One region of the Embleya sp. NPDC001921 genome, then DNA from elsewhere that is predicted to be linked to it. Evidence: riboswitches for the same ligand, from Rfam matches in the RefSeq annotation. Region 1 holds a riboswitch; each other region holds the start of a gene.
The links. A riboswitch is a leader RNA that binds a small molecule or an ion and turns the genes downstream of it on or off. The one in region 1 is predicted to bind cobalamin.
Positions count from the first base shown of each region.

Region 2: another riboswitch for cobalamin. It lies ahead of metE (5-methyltetrahydropteroyltriglutamate--homocysteine S-methyltransferase); the one in region 1 lies ahead of ACWCPW_RS02220 (ribonucleoside-diphosphate reductase subunit alpha).
Region 3: another riboswitch for cobalamin. It lies ahead of ACWCPW_RS04245 (prenyltransferase/squalene oxidase repeat-containing protein); the one in region 1 lies ahead of ACWCPW_RS02220 (ribonucleoside-diphosphate reductase subunit alpha).

Region 1 is NZ_JBSFEO010000002.1:107,284-112,518, forward strand. Features, by position in the region: gene ACWCPW_RS02215 (ribonucleotide-diphosphate reductase subunit beta) at 1-131, opposite strand, end outside; gene ACWCPW_RS02220 (ribonucleoside-diphosphate reductase subunit alpha) at 149-2,467, opposite strand; cobalamin riboswitch at 2,544-2,793, opposite strand; gene mug (G/U mismatch-specific DNA glycosylase) at 3,643-4,296, opposite strand; gene ACWCPW_RS02230 (GNAT family N-acetyltransferase) at 4,344-5,168, opposite strand; gene ACWCPW_RS02235 (MarR family winged helix-turn-helix transcriptional regulator) at 5,174-5,235, opposite strand, start outside.
Region 2 is NZ_JBSFEO010000003.1:172,555-177,789, forward strand. Features, by position in the region: gene ACWCPW_RS04220 (IPT/TIG domain-containing protein) at 1-419, shown strand, start outside; gene ACWCPW_RS04225 (low temperature requirement protein A) at 911-2,230, shown strand; gene ACWCPW_RS04230 (signal peptidase I) at 2,273-2,644, shown strand; gene ACWCPW_RS04235 (flagellar hook-length control protein FliK) at 3,136-3,669, shown strand; cobalamin riboswitch at 3,890-4,110, shown strand; gene metE (5-methyltetrahydropteroyltriglutamate--homocysteine S-methyltransferase) at 4,267-5,235, shown strand, end outside.
Region 3 is NZ_JBSFEO010000003.1:178,096-183,330, forward strand. Features, by position in the region: gene metE (5-methyltetrahydropteroyltriglutamate--homocysteine S-methyltransferase) at 1-1,050, shown strand, start outside; cobalamin riboswitch at 1,235-1,371, shown strand; gene ACWCPW_RS04245 (prenyltransferase/squalene oxidase repeat-containing protein) at 1,473-2,969, shown strand; gene ACWCPW_RS04250 (hypothetical protein) at 2,966-4,018, shown strand; gene ACWCPW_RS04255 (CbiQ family ECF transporter T component) at 3,982-5,235, shown strand, end outside.

The DNA of each region.
Region 1 (5,235 bases):
GGGCTGAGCTTGTCCAGGTCGGCGAGGTCGCTGTGCAGGTCGACCTCTTCGACCGTCCAGGTGTTGCGGATCGCCGCGCGGTACTTCTCGTAGAAGTCCGGGTACTGCATCGGGCGCAGCGTGAGGTTCATTCCGGGATCGAGCAGGCTCACGTGCACGCCTCACAGGCTTCGGGGTTCTCCAGCGAGCAGGCGATGACCTCCAGGTCGGAGATCTCCTCGACGGGCGCGGCCGAGGCCTGCGCCGGCACGGTCGCCTGCTGGATCCGCGTCGCGGGGCGCGAGCGCAGGTAGTACGTGGTCTTGAGGCCGGTGGACCACGCGTAGCGGTACATCGAGGACAGCTTGCCGATGGTCGGGTCGGCCATGAACAGGTTCAGCGACTGCGACTGGTCGATGTACGGCGAGCGGGCCGCCGCCAGGTCGATCAGCGCACGCTGCGGCAGCTCCCATGCGGTGCGGTACAACTCCCGCACGTCCTCCGGGAGTTCGGCGATGCTCTGGACCGATCCCTCGGCGCGCTTGATCCGGTCGCGGACCTGGGGGGTCCACAGGCCGCGGGCCTTGAGCTCGCGCACCAGGTAGGCGTTGATCTGGAGGAACTCGCCGGACAGCGTCTCGCGCTTGAACAGGTTCGACACCTGCGGCTCGATGCACTCGTAGGCGCCGGCGATCGAGGCGATGGTCGCGGTCGGCGCGATCGCCACGAGCAGCGAGTTGCGCAGGCCGTGCTCGGCGACCCGGTCGCGCAGCGCGTCCCAGCGCTTGGTCTGGGTCGGGTACACGCCCTCCCACAGGTCCGGCTGGAGCCGGCCGCGCGCGGCGTGCGTCTCGGCGTAGGCCGGGTGCGGGCCGTGCACCTCGGCGAGCGCCGAGGAGGTCTCCAGCGCGGTCAGGTAGATCTCCTCGGAGATCAGCGTGGACAACTCGCGCGCCTCGACCGAGTCGAACGGCATGCCGAGCGTGAAGAACACGTCCTGCAGGCCCATCAGGCCCAGGCCCACCGGACGCCAGCGCGGGTTGGACGCGGCGGCCTGGTCGGTCGGGTAGTAGTTGATGTCGATCACGCGGTCCAGGAAGACCACCGCGGTGCGCACCGTCGCGCGCAGCTTGTCCCAGTCCATGCCCTGGCCGGCGATCACGTGCGCGCCGAGGTTGACCGAGCCGAGGTTGCACACGGCGGTCTCGCCGTCGCTGGTCACCTCGAGGATCTCGGTGCACAGGTTGGAAAGGTGCACCACGTTGCCGGGCTCCGCGGCCTGGTTGCAGGTGCGGTTGGCGGCGTCCTTGAAGGTCATCCAGCCGTTGCCGGTCTGCGCGAGGGTGCGCATCATCCGGGCGTAGAGGTCGCGCGCGGGCATCTGCCGGACGAACCGGCCGTCCCGCTCGGCGGCTTCGTACACCTTGTCGAACTCGGCGCCCCACAGGTCGGGCAGTTCGGGCAGCTCGTTCGGGTCGAACAGCGACCAGACGCCGTCCTCCTCGACCCGGCGCATGAACAGGTCCGGCACCCAGTTGGCCAGGTTGAGGTTGTGCGTGCGGCGCGCGTCCTCACCGGTGTTCTCGCGCAGTTCGAGGAACTCCAGGATGTCCGGGTGCCAGGTCTCCAGGTACACGCAGGCCGCGCCCTTGCGCCGACCGCCCTGGTTGACCGCGGCCACGGAGGAGTCGAGCGTCTTGAGCCACGGCACGATGCCGTTGGAGTGCCCGTTGGTGCCGCGGATCAGCGAGCCGCGCGAACGCACCCGCGACCAGGCCACGCCGATGCCGCCGGCGAACTTCGACAGTCGGGCGATCCGCCCGTACATGTCGTAGATCGACTCCAGTTCGTCCTTGGGCGAGTCGAGCAGGTAGCACGAGGACATCTGGGTGTGCACGGTGCCGGAGTTGAACAACGTCGGCGAGCTGGGCAGGTAGGCGAGCGAGGACATCAGCCGGTAGAAGCCGATCGCCTCGCCGGGCTCCTGGGCCAGGCCGCACGCCACGCGCAGCAGGAAGTGCTGCGGGGTCTCGACCACCTTGCGCGACACCGGGTGGCGCAGCAGGTAGCGGTCGTACACGGTGCGCAGGCCGAAGTACTCGAACCGCCGGTCGCCGTCGACGTCCACGGCGGCGTCCAGGTCGGCGGCGTGCTCAGCGACGAACGCCGCGGTCTCCGCGCCGATGATGCCCTCGCGCCGGCCGAGCGCGATGCCGGCGCTGAACGAGGTGACCCCGGCGTCGAGCGCCTCGTCCGCGATCCGGCCGGCGAGCAGGCGCGCGGCGAGCCGCGAGTAGGCGGGCTCCTCGGCGATCAACTCGGCGGCGGTACGCACCGCCAGGTCCGCGGCCGCACCCTTGTCCGCGCCCTCGTTGAGACCCGCGACGACCCGGCGGACGACCCGATCCGGATCGACCTCCGGCAGATCGCGCGCCTGGGTGCGCACCAGGGTAGCCAGTTGGTCCTCGGGGCTTTCGTCGATCCGCATCCGGGTCGCGCCCACGCTGTCCACAACGGTCACGTGCTCTCTCCTCGCGAGCTCGTACGTACAGTGACCCCGCGCCCGAAGGCACGGACAGCCGGCAGGTATTCGGACTCGCGGGCATGCCGGGGCGCCACCGGGCACGATGTGCTCGGCGGGCCGCGGAGTTCCCCGTGGTCGTCGGTCGCAGAACCCCTCTCGGCGTTCGGCGCTCCAGGACGACATTCGTTCCCGCTTACCGCTGCGGGGGCAGTCCCGGCTTCACACCGGGTTCCCTCTTGCGTCGCCCTCCCGTTTGACCGGAACGGCGAACCAGCTGCGTCGCAGAGCATATATGTAGTGGCGGGGTGGTCGTCGCACCCCCAGGTGTTGTGTCGTGTCGCGATTCCCGACGTACCACGATTTCGACCGGGACGGGCCCACGCCCGGCGGCGCGGCCGTCCACACCGGGTGTCGCGGCGCCTCCCGGGGCCGCGTGGAACCCTCTCCTCCCGGCGTACGCCCGGCATGACGGTACCCGTGCGCGGGCCGCCGAACGGCTCCACGACACGCCGGCGTTGTGCGCGTCGCGCGTCGCCGGGCGCGTGTCGAACGCGGTGTCCGGGCGTCGGGAAAACGGGCCTTCGCGGGGCGGCCGCAGGGGCGGAGGCGAGGCGCGGGGGCGTACGGTCGGCCGCGGGACGTGCCGGGCGGGTACGGCGTCCCGCGGGCGTGTCGGCGGGGCTGGGGGCACGGCCGAGTCGGCGGGTGCCTCCGGCGGCCGGTGCGGGCGACCTCGGAGGTGGTTTCGTCGGCGTCCTCGGGGACGTCCTCAGGGACGTCCGGTGCGGGGGCCGGACCCCGGCGGGCGCGCGTGTCGTGCCGGGCGGTCGTGGGGTCGGTCCGGCGACCGGGGTACCTCCCGGCCCGAGTCGCGCCACTCCGCGACCAACGCCTCGTACACGGGTGTCTCGAACGTCTCGGTGGGCCACGGCCCGAACGGGGCCCGCAGGATCTCCATGCCGACCCAACCGCGCGAGGGAGCGCGAAGTAACCACCAACCGGGTGATGCCACTCGGTCGATGGACGAATCGACTCGGATACAGGCGCGCGGACCGACCCGGCCGCGCCCGGGGCGGTCGGGGGTCTTCGGGCCGGATCCGGGCCGCTTTCGAACCACTTTCGAGCCGGGCGCCCCCGGGTCAGGTGGTTTCGGTCCCGGTGGCTTCGGTCCTGGTGGCTTCGGTCCTGGTGCTTTCGGTCCCGGCGGCTTCGGTTTGCGCCGTTTCCGGTCGGGTGCTTTCGATATGTGCCGCCGCGCGCAGTTCGGCGAACGCCTCGCCGAGTGCCGCCGCCGTCCAGTGCGCGTTCAGGCCGCTCGGGTTCGGCAGCACCCAGATCCGGGTGTCGCCGATGGTCTCGGCCTGCCGACCGACCACCGCCTTGGGCCGGCCGAAACCGGTCCGGTACGCGCCGATACCCAGCACGGCGAGCCAGTCCGGCCGGTACCGGCGCACCTTGGCGGTGAGCGCCGCGCCGCCTGCGACGTACTCGTTTCGGCTCAACTCGTCCGCGCGGGCGGTGGTACGGGCCACCACGTTGGTGATGCCGAGGCCGAGCGCGGTCAACGCGTCCTGCTCGGCGGGCGCGAGCAGGCGGGGCGTGAACCCCGAGGCGTACAGCGCGGGCCAGAACCGGTTGCCGGGGCGGGCGAAGTGCCGTCCGGTCGCGCCGGACCACAGGCCAGGGTTGATCCCGCAGAACAACACCCGCAGGTTCGGTCCGATCACGTCGGGGATGGTCCGGCCGTGCGCGGCGGCCAGCTCGGCGGCGGTGGGATTGCGTCCGGGCGGGATCGGCAGCACGACGGGCTTCGCGGGCGGTCCGGGCTGTGCCGGGGCGCTCACGGCGCCTCCGCGATCAGCGCCGTCCCCACCGACCGGAAGCCGAGCCGGTCGTAGACGCGTGCCACGTCCTGGTCGCCGGCCGACAGGAACACCGTCTCGCTCCCGTCGGCGAGCGCGTGCCGGGCCAGCTCCCAGGTCACCGCCGCCGCGAGGCCGCCGCGTCGGGCCGCCGGGAGGGTGGCCACACCGACGATCTCGGTCGTGCCGTAAAGGTGTTGATAACTGCCCACGCACAGCGGCCCGGACGGGCCGTACGCGGCGAACATCACCGTCTCGCCGGTGCGCAGGCGCTCGTTGAGGTAGGACAGCAGGCCCGGGTCCTGGCCGAGCGCGGCGGTGTCCCGCTCGGTCGGCCCGTCGGTCCCGGACGCGGTGCCCGGATTCGCGAAGCCGACCGCCGCGACGCTGTGCACGATCGCCAGGTCGGTCGCGTCCGCCCGGATCCGACGCACCGACACCAAGTCGGGCAGGGCCGGGCGTTCGGCCGGTTGCTCGTCCGGGTCGAGCACCATCAACGGGTGCTCGTGGACGTGCAGTTCGGCCTCGATCGCGGCCGCGCGCAGCGCCGGGGTGGTCTCGTCGACCCATTCGAACGTCTCGGGCACTTTCAACTCTCTCTGCCGCGCCCGCACCGCGCGGACGTCCGCGACGGTGGGCTCGACGGAGCTGCCGAGCGTGGGTCGTGCGTAGAAGGGCCATCCGTGGCCCTCGCGAATGAACAGGGTCAGCGCGCCGATCGTTTCCGTACGGGTGGCCCGGCGAGCCACCGCGTCGTAGAACATCTCCAAGTGGGCGCGCGCCTCTGCGGCGGACTTCGGCATGCGGGTCAGTGTGACACGACCGCCGGCACCGATACCGGCCGGTGCGCCAACCCGGCCTTCAGCCGCG
Region 2 (5,235 bases), on a different contig from region 1:
GCCCCGGCGACCGGTACACCTACATCGCGAGCGCGGCCGATGTGGCGGTGACCCTCCGGGCCACCGGCGTGCCGTCGTTGTTCAACGCGCGCATCGACTACACGGTCACCATCACCAACAGGGGCCCCGACGCGCTCGGTTCGGCCACCGTCACGGCGCCGCTGCCGGTCCCGATGACCGTCACGTCACCGGACTGCTCGGTGGCCAACCGCACGGTGACCTGCACGGTAGGGCCGCTGGCCGGGAACGCGGCGACCACCCGGCACTTCAGCGCACCGGTCGCCCTGCTCAGCCTGGGCGCCGAGTACGAGGTCACCGCGAGCCGGGTGGCGAGCACGCCCAACGATCCCAACCCGGCGAACAACAGCTCCTCGGCCTCGTGCACCGCGATCACGTCGTTGCTCATCTTCTGCTCCTGAGCCGGCCTCGCCCCCGGGCGACCGGACCGCGCGGGCCCGGGGGCGACCTGTCCGCGCGGCGGGGGCGACCGTCCGCGCGGGCTGGGGGGCGACCGGGTCCGCGCGGTTTCGGGCGACCGGACCGCGTGCGCCAGGTGCGGGGCGCGACGCCCCGGACGCGCGAGCGGGCGCCGGCCCGAGACAGCCGATATACGCGGGCCGCCGTCGGTGCCGGGTAGCCGGAACACGCGAGCCACTGCCCCGAACCGCCTCCGACGGGTAGACAGGGGATCTGCGGCGGGCCGGACTACCGGCCCGCCGCGGCGTGTGCCCGGGCTACGCCGATCGCGAACGCGACGGAACCCCCCTGTGCCGAAGCGGAAGTCGCGATGATGATGGGCCCGCGCACGCGCGCGACCACTCCGGACCGGGTCGCATCCCGGTCGGACCGCACTTCGGTGCCGCGCCTCGGCCCCCGATGGGCGCACCCCGGGACACACGAAAGCGAACGCATGAGCCCTTCCTCGACACCCCGTGAACCCGATCGGATCGACGCCTCGATACCGGCGCCGCCCACATCCGCGAAGACGCCGCCGGCCGGATCCGCACCCGAACCCGCGGCCACGCCCGGACCCGAATCCGACCTCGACCTCGGCTACGAGATTCCCCTCGAACTCCCGCACGACCCGAGCGAAACGCCGGCCGAGAACGAGCGGCCCACCGGCGTGACCCCGATCGAGTTGTTCTTCGACCTCGTCTTCGTCTTCGTGCTCACCCAGGCCACCCACCAGGTGGAGTCGCACCCGGGCTGGACCGGGCTGCTCCAGGGCATGTTGCCGCTGGCGGCGATGTGGTGGATGTTCGGCGCGTTCAGTTGGTTGACCAACGCGGTCCGCCCCGACGCGACGGTGGTTCGGTTGCTGCTGGCGCTCACGATGACCTCGTTCTTCGTGATGGGCCTGGACCTTCCGTACGCGTTCGACCCGGACGGCTGGGCGTTCGGCCTCGCGTTCCTGGTCGCCGTCGGGATGCACGTCGCGCTGTTCCTGACCGCGTCCGAACCCTCGGCCCGCTCCGGGATCTTGCGCCTCGCGCCGTTCAACGCGGCGGGCGGCCTGCTGATCCTGGTCGCGCCACACCTGCCGGACGCCGGCACCTGGGTGTGCTGGGCGGCCGCCGTGGCGGTGCTGTACCTGTCGATGGTGATCGGTCGGGTCCGCGGCTTCGTGGTCGAACCGCATCACTTCGTCGAGCGGCACGGTCTGATCATCCTGATCGTGCTCGGCGAATCGGTCGTGGCCGTCGGCATCGGCGCCGGTGGTCGGCCGGTCGACTGGAAGCTCGCGGGGGGCATCCTGCTCGGCATCGCGGTCGCGACCGGCATCTGGTGGTCCTACTTCGGCAGCGACGACGAGCGCACCGTGCGCGCCATGTCGGAGGCATCGGTCGAGCGCCGACAGATGCTCGGCTATGTGGCGTTCGGCCTGGCCCACGCGGTGATGATCGCGGGCATCGTGCTGATCGCGGCGGGCATCTCGGACGCCATCCACCACCTGGGCACCGACACGAACCGCTGGTGGCTGGGCACCGGCGTGGCCACCTTCCTGGTGGGTCACGCGTGGCACCGCTACGTGCTGGCCACCGGCCCGGTCGAGGGACGCATCGTCACCGCGGTGGTGGCGGTGCCACTCGTCGCCTCCGTCGCGAGCACGGGCTGGGCGGTACTCGCGGTCACCACGGTGCTCCTCGCGCTCATGACCGTGTCCGACCACCTCCGTCAGGTCCGCGCGGCGGAGGAGCCGGACGCGCGGCAGGTGACCGCGGCTGCCTGACCCCTCATGGCCGGGGAGCCTGCTCTGCTAGCGTCCCCGGCCATGAACGACAGCGTGTACGTGGGCAACGCGGGCCCGGACGCGGCGCTGGACCGGGGTTGGCTGCTCGGCCATTTCAAGGACGTCGGCGATCCCCGGCACAGCGAGGCGGTGGAGATCAAGTGGGGCGTGCACCCGCCCGGCGACGCACGCGCCGAGTGGGTGACCGGTGAGGCGCGGACCGCGCTGCTGATCCTGATCAGCGGCCGGTTCCGGGTCGAACTGCCGGGCCGCAGCGTGTTGTTGGCGAAGCAGGGCGACTACGTGGTGTGGGGTCGCGGGGTCGACCACTCCTGGGCGGCCGAGGAGGAGTCGGTGGTGCTCACGGTGCGGTGGCCGTCCGTGCCGGGGTATCGGGTGGGCGAACCCACCTGAGCGGCGGCGCGAGCGCCGCCATCGCGGCCCGCCTCCGCGGCCCCCACCGCGCCGACCACCGTGTCGGCCGGCCTCCCGGGCGGTGCCTCCCCGGGCGGCGCCTCCCGGGCGGTGACGAACGGCACCGCGGATTGCTCGGGTGACCCGTTGTACGACGGGCAGCTCATCTCATACGCTCCGCAAGCCGACTCCGTCCGGGTCGGCGACATAACCGCATAGTTCGCAATCCAGGGGAAGCCGGTCGAAATCCGGCGCTGACCCGCAACCGTAGGCGGTGGCCGACAGGCCGCCGCGAGTCGGAATGCCTGGGTTCGAACGAGATGAAGGCTCCAGCGGTCGTGGACTGCACGCTGAAGCCCGGATTTCACGTCCGGCGGTGTCCCGTCGGCGCGATGCCGGGGGTCGGCGGTCCTGTGAGGAACATCGCTCGGCCCGGTCGGCATCGGTTCCGCCGCTCGTGCCGACGCCCGTCGCACGAAGGGAATCCGCACGTGAAATCTGTGGGGAACAAGGCTCGAATAGGCCGGTTGGTCGGGGCACTCGCCCTGCTCCTGCTGCCCGCTACCGCCCAGATCACCGTGAGCGCACCCGCCGCCTACGCCATCGACCCCACCAAGGGCTCCGCCGGCGTCTGCCCGGACGCCAACGGGGTGACCGTGATCGTCGACTTCCAGGAACTCGGCGGCGCCACGCTCACCCGCTGCGCGCCCGGCGATCAGGCCACCGGTCTGGCCGCGCTCAAGAACGCCGGCTTCCGGATCCAGGGCACGAACCGGTGGGGCGAGGCATTCATCTGCCGGATCGAGGGCAAGCCCGGCACGGACACCGAGCCCTGCGTCAACACCCCGCCGGCGTCCGCGTATTGGTCGTACTGGCACGCGCCGAACAACGGCACCTGGACCTACAGCTCGTGGGGCGCGACCAACCGCAAGCCCCCGCTGGGCAGCTTCGAGGGCTGGTCCTTCTCCAAGGACAAGACCTCCACCACCAACCCGCCCCCGCGCGTGGCCCCCACCCGCCCGTAGCGCCGGCCCGACGTCGGATCCGAAGCGATCCCGTCCTCGGCTCCGCAACCATGCTCGTTCCGCCGGGTCACCGCCGCCGCGCTTGACCCGGTCGGGACGAACGCCGCGAACGGACCGCGCACGCCTGCCCGATCGGCGCAGGCGCCGGCATCCGCGTCTCGCGTACGTCCTTTCACCGTCCACCGAGTGGACTCGCGTCCCGGAGCCGCCCGTCGCCGGCTAAGCTGACGGACGCAGTCGGTTCGCCCTGCCCGCCAGGCAGGCGCGTCGCAAGAGGGAACCCGGTGTGAATCCGGGACTGCCCCGCAGCGGTGAGTGGGAACGACCGCCGTCAACAGCACTGGGCCCGAATCGGGCCCGGGAAGCGACGGCCAGTAGGAGTCCGCCCTTTCGGTGGACGCGCCCACGAGTCCGAAGACCTGCCACTGCCCGTGCGCCGATGAGGCGCGCGGTGATCTCGGTGACCTCGTGGGCGGGTCGGCGGACAACCCGGTGGCACACGTGCGCGACAGCGCCGAAACGGCCCCGCGGCTTGCCAACCCTTCGCGCCCTCGATCCGTCCCGGGATTCCGGAGACAACTCGCGAAGGAGAGTTCCGTGACCACCAAGTCCGCAGCCGCGGCAACCCGCGCCACCGTGTACGGCTACCCCCGACAGGGCCCGCGCCGGGAGTTGAAGAAGGCCATCGAGGGCTACTGGGCCGGTCGGGTCACCGCCGACGGGCTTCGCGACACCGCCGCCGAACTGCGCCGCGCCAACCGCGGTCGGCTCGCCGATGCCGGCGTGCACGAGGTGCCCACCGGCGACTTCTCGCTGTACGACCACGTCCTGGACACCACCGTGATGGTCGGCGCGATCCCGCCCCGCCACCGTGCGGCCGTCGAAGTCGACGCCCTGGACGGCTACTTCGCGATGGCCCGCGGCACCCAGGAGGTGGCGCCGCTGGAGATGACCAAGTGGTTCGACACGAACTACCACTACCTGGTCCCCGAACTCGGCCCCGACACCGTGTTCTCCGCGAACTCCGTCAAGCAGGTCGCCGAGTTCGAGGAGGCCGTCGCACAGGGCCTGACCGCGCGTCCCGTACTGGTCGGCCCGATCACCTACCTCCTGCTCGCCAAGCCCGCGCCCGGGGTCGCGGCCGACTTCCAGCCGCTGACCCTGTTGGACCGACTGTTGCCGGTGTACGCCGAGGTGCTCGCCGATCTGCGCGCGGCCGGTGCCGAGTGGGTGCAACTGGACGAACCCGCGCTGGTCCAGGACCGCAGCTTCGCCGAACTCAACGCCATCGCACGTGCCTACCGCGACCTCGGCGCGCTCACCGACCGGCCCAGGCTGCTGGTCGCCTCGTACTTCGACCGTCTCGGCGAGGCGTTGCCGATCCTGGCCAAGGCGCCGATCGAAGGGCTCGCCCTCGACTTCACCGGAGCCGCGTTCGCCAACCTGGACGCCCTGGCCGCCGTCGGCGGACTGCCCGGCAAGCGCCTGGTCGCCGGCGTCGTCGACGGGCGCAACGTGTGGATCAACGACCTCGGCAGGTCGCTGGCCACCCTGGGCACCCTGCTG
Region 3 (5,235 bases), on a different contig from region 1:
GCCGAGCGCGCCGCGACCCAACGCGCGCACCTGGGGCTGCCGTTGCTGCCCACGACCACCATCGGCTCCTTCCCGCAGACCGGCGAACTGCGCACCGCCCGCGCCGATCTGCGCGCCGGACGCATCGACGACGTGGGCTACGAGGAACGTGTCGAGAGCGAGATCCGCGACGTGATCTCCTTCCAGGAGAGGGCCGGGATCGACGTCCTGGTGCACGGCGAGGCCGAACGCAACGACATGGTGCAGTACTTCGCCGAACAGCTCACCGGATACGTGGCCACCCGGCACGGCTGGGTCCAGTCGTACGGCACCCGGTACGTGCGCCCGCCGATCCTGGCCGGCGACATCTCCCGTCCCGAGCCGATGACCGTGCGCTGGACCTCGTTCGCCCAGTCGTTGTCCGACCGCCCCGTCAAGGGCATGCTCACCGGCCCCGTCACGATGCTCGCGTGGTCCTTCGTCCGCGACGATCAGCCGCCCGCCGTCACCGCCCGGCAGGTCGCCCTGGCACTGCGCGACGAGGTCGACGACCTCGAGGCCGCCGGTGGTTCGATCATCCAGGTGGACGAACCAGCGCTGCGCGAGACGTTGCCGCTGCGTGCCGCGGACCACGCCGAATACCTGGCCTGGGCCACCGAGTCGTTCCGGTTGACCACCTCCGGCGTGCGTGCGGCCACCCAGATCCACACGCACATGTGCTACGCCGAGTTCGGCGACATCGTGCAGGCGATCGAGGACCTCGACGCCGACGTGATCAGCCTGGAGGCCGCCCGTTCGCACATGCAGGTCGCCCGGGAACTCGCCGCCCACGGCTACCCGCGCGAGGCCGGTCCCGGCGTGTACGACATCCACTCCCCGCGCGTCCCGAGTGCGGAGGAGGTGACCGGTCTGCTGCGCGAGGGGTTGACCGCGATCCCCGCCGAACGGCTGTGGGTCAACCCCGACTGCGGCCTCAAGACCCGCGGTTGGCCCGAGGTCCGCGCCTCGCTGGAGAACCTGGTGGCGGCGGCGCGCGAGGTACGGGCGACGCTCCCCGACACCGCGTCCTGAGTCGGGGCCGCCGGGGCGGGGGCAGGCACGCCCCGCCCCGGCGGCCCGGGGCGTCGCGGCCGGCACGCGCGCCCGAACGGCGCGCGATCGTCCACCACGGGACCACGGTTGGTGACGAACGGCACCGTCGACCGCCCGCCCGTGCTGTTGTCCGACAGTCGGAATGCTCCGTATGCTCCACACGCCGGCGTGTGTCGGCACCCTCAACTTCATAGTTCGAAACCCAGGGGAAGCCGGTCGAAATCCGGCGCTGACCCGCAACCGTAGGCGGTGGCCGACAGGCCGCCGCGAGTCGGAATGCCTGGGTGCGTACGAATTGAAGGCTCCAGCTGTCGTGGACTACACGCTGAGGCCCGGACGCCCGACCGATGCCCGGCATCGGTCGGCTCCCGGGACGCGTTGGTCTCGGAAGGGTCCCATCGATGTCCTGGCTCACCGTGAGAAACACCGGCGCCGTCGCGGTCTGCGGCGCGGTCCTGGTCGCGGCCTCCCCCGTCTTCTCCGCGTCGGCCGACGCCGCGAACCCGCACGCCGACAACGCCGCGGCGGCGGCGAAATGGCAGGCCGGGGAACTGGTCGACGGCGGCATACCGGGGTTCGCCGGCTCCGACTGGGGCCTGACCATCGACACGATGATGGCGTTGGCCGCCACTCGCTCGCAGCCCACCGCGCTCAAGGCCGCGGGGGACGCGGTGGCCGCCAACATCCGCAAGTACAACAGCGCCGAGGAGTGGGGCATGCCCGGCTCGCGGATCGCCGGCGCCACCGCGAAGGTGCTCTTCGCCGCCGTGGTCGCCGACCGCGATCCGACCGGGTTCGGCGGCCTGGACATGCGCGCCGAGACGCTCGACCTGATCGCCGGGGCGGACGCCGGCGACGACACGGGTCGGATCCGGGACAAGCTCACCGGCAGTCCCGACTCGAGCAACGCGTTCGCGCAGTCGCTGGCCGTGCTGGGCCTGGCCCGCAGCGGCGGAGTGCCGCAAAGCGCGGTGGACTTCCTGCTCAAGCAGCAGTGCCCGAGCGGCGGATTCCGGTTGTATCCGGGCCAGTTGGGCAGCACCGGCGCGACCTGCCAGGACACGCCCACCACCGTGCTCGACCCGGACTCCACCGGTATGGCCGTACAGGCGCTGCTCTCCGCCGCGGCCGAGAGCAAGTCGGTCGGTGCCGCGGCCGCGGCCCAGAAGGGCGCGGATTGGCTCAAGTCCAAGCAGCGCGAGGACGGTTCGTTCGGCGGCTCCGGACCCACCGCGGCATCGAACACGAACAGCACCGGCCTGGCCGGCCAGGCCCTGCACGCGGCCGGCTACCCGGCCGAGGCAGACAAGGCCGCCGCGTGGGTGGCCAAGCACCAGATCACCGCCGGCAACGCGGGCGCCGCGACCGAGGACGTCGGCACGATCGCCTACAACGCGGAAGCCCTCACCTCGGCCCGGACCGAGGGCATCCCGGACTTCCAGCGCGACCAGTGGCGCCGCGCGACCCCGCAGGCCCTGCTCGTGCTGGCCGATGTCCCGCTGGGTGACCTCGGCAAGGCGCCCACCGAGCCGACCGGCACCGTCACGACCTCGCCGGGGCCGACCGACTCCGGCACCCCCAGGCCCACCGGCTCGGCCACTCACACCGGGTCCCAAACGCCGTCCGCGTCGACGTCCGCCACACCCACCACCTCGCTCACCCGGACCGCGAGCGCGTCGATCACCGCGTCCGCGACGACCACGACCGGCGCCGGTAACGGCGGCTCGGTCTCGGGCGGCACGAGCAGCTCGGGCGGCGGCGGCACCACGAAGGGCGGCGGCAGCCTCGCCAGGACCGGCGCCCAGGTCGGCGGACTGCTCATGCTCTCCCTCGGACTGGTCGGCACCGGCCTCGCCGTCCGCGCCGGCGCGCGGCGCAAGAACGGAAAGCACACATGAGGCGCCCGGGACGCGGCGGCCGAACTGCCCGCCTGGTCGCCGCGCTCGCCCTGCTCGTGCTGTCGGCCGGCGCCCAATCGACACTCGCCGCGCCGACCGCGCACGCGGTCGACACCGCCAAGGGCACCCCCGGCTACTGCCCGGACGCGAACGGTGTGACGGTGGTGATCGACTTCCAGGAACTGGGCGGCACGACCATCGTGCGCTGCGCCCGCGGGGACCAGGCCACCGGCCACACCGCGCTCAAGAACGCGGGCATCGAGATCACCGGTGTGGCCCGCTGGGGCGAGGCCTTCATCTGCCGGGTCGAGGGCAAGCCCGGCGCCAACTCCGAGCCGTGCATCGACACGCCGCCGGCGAGCGCCTACTGGTCGTACTGGCACTCGCCCAACGGCGGTTCGTGGACGTACAGCCAGTGGGGCGTGATGAACCGCAAGCCGCCGCCGGGCAGCTTCGAGGGTTGGTCGTTCGCCAAGAACAAGACCGAGACCACCAACCCGCCCCCGCGCGTGGCACCGGTTCGCCCGGCGACTCCCACGCCGCCGAATCCGCCCGCGACGAACAACCCGCAACCGCCGCCGGCCGACGGCGGATCGGGCGGCGGCACGACCGCGGCCGGAAGCGGAGGCCGCGCCGGCTCCGGCGGGGGCGCGTCGGGCACGACGGGGACGACGTCGGCGGGTTCGACGACCACGACTTCGGGAACCTCGGGCACCTCGGGCACCGACCCCCTCGCGCCGGGGCCGGGCGTAGCCGGCAACCCGATGGAATCGGAGCAGCCCACCGAGTCCGCGGCACCCTCGGCCTCCGCCGCGGCCGAGACGTCCGCGAGCGCCTCCACCGATCCGGGTTCACCGGGCCCCTCCACTCAACCCTCCGGCATCACTCCACAGGGTCAGACCTGGACCGGTGGCGAGGAGTCGGCGACCGGGAAGCGCGACGGGATCCCGCCCACGACCATCGCCGGGACAGCCCTGCTCGTGGCGATCTGCGCGGCGGCCGGGTTCACCACGTGGCGTCGACGTACGCGCGCCGACGGGTCGAGTTGAGCACGCCCCGGGCGGGGCACCGGCCCTATGCCGCAGCGTTTGGGCGCGGCGGCGGCCGGTTGCCGCGCACCGTGCATCCCGGCGCGTGGTGGTTGTGGGCCCTGGGCCTGGCCACCGCCGCCAGTCGCACCACCAATCCGCTGCTGCTGGCGCTGATCCTGGCCGTGGCCGGATTCGTCGTCGCCAACCGACGCGGCGACGCGCCGTGGGCGCTCGCCTTTCGCATGTACCTGTTCCTGGGCCTGTTCATCATCGTGATGCGCGTGTTGTTCCGGATCGTGTTCGGCGCGGGGGCCGCGAGCGGCCATGTGCTCGTCGACCTCCCGGAGATCCCGTTGCCCGCGTGGGCGGCGGGCATCCACCTGTTCGGCCCGGTGGCTCTGGAGCACGTGCTGGGCGGGTTCTACGACGGACTGCGGCTGGCCACGATGATCGTGTGCCTGGGCGCGGCGAACGCGCTCGCGAGCCCGAAGCGCATGCTCAAGGCGGTGCCCGCGGCACTGTACGAGGTGGGCGCGGCCGTGGTGGTCGCGTTGTCGGTGGCACCGCAACTGATCGAGAGCGTGCATCGGGTCCGCCGGGCCCGCCGGCTGCGCGGCGGCGCGCAGAAAGGCATGCGGGCGCTGCGCTCGATCGCGATCCCGGTGCTCCAGGACGCGCTGGACCGGTCGCTCGCGCTCGCCGCCGCGATGGACTCGCGCGGGTACGGCCGCAACCGGCACCTGCCCCGGGCCATCCGGCTGCTCACCGGCGTCTTGACCCTGGTGGGACTGATCGGCGTCTGCGTGGGGGTGTACGCGCTGCTCGACGGCAGCACCCCGCGCTATCTGGGCGCGACCATGCTGCCCGGCGGGATCGCGGTCGCCGGCATCGGCTTCGTGCTCACCGGCCGGCGGATCAACCGCAGCGTCTACCTGCCGGACCGCTGGCGGTTCGCCGAATTCGCGGTCGCCGCGTGCGGGTTGGGCACCGGCGCGCTGCTCTACCTGACCAGCCGGATCGACGCCGGGAACCTCTATCCGTCGCTGAGCCCGCTCGCGTGGCCCGAGCTGGCCCCGCTGCCGGTGCTCGCGCTGGTCGTGGGCGCGCTGCCCGCGTGGCTGGCACCGCCGCCCCCGCTCACCGTGCCCCGGCTCGGCGACACCGTGCCCCGGCCGGAGACGACGGACCGCACACCGACCCCGGGCCCGGCCGACGCCGGCACCACCATCAGGGAG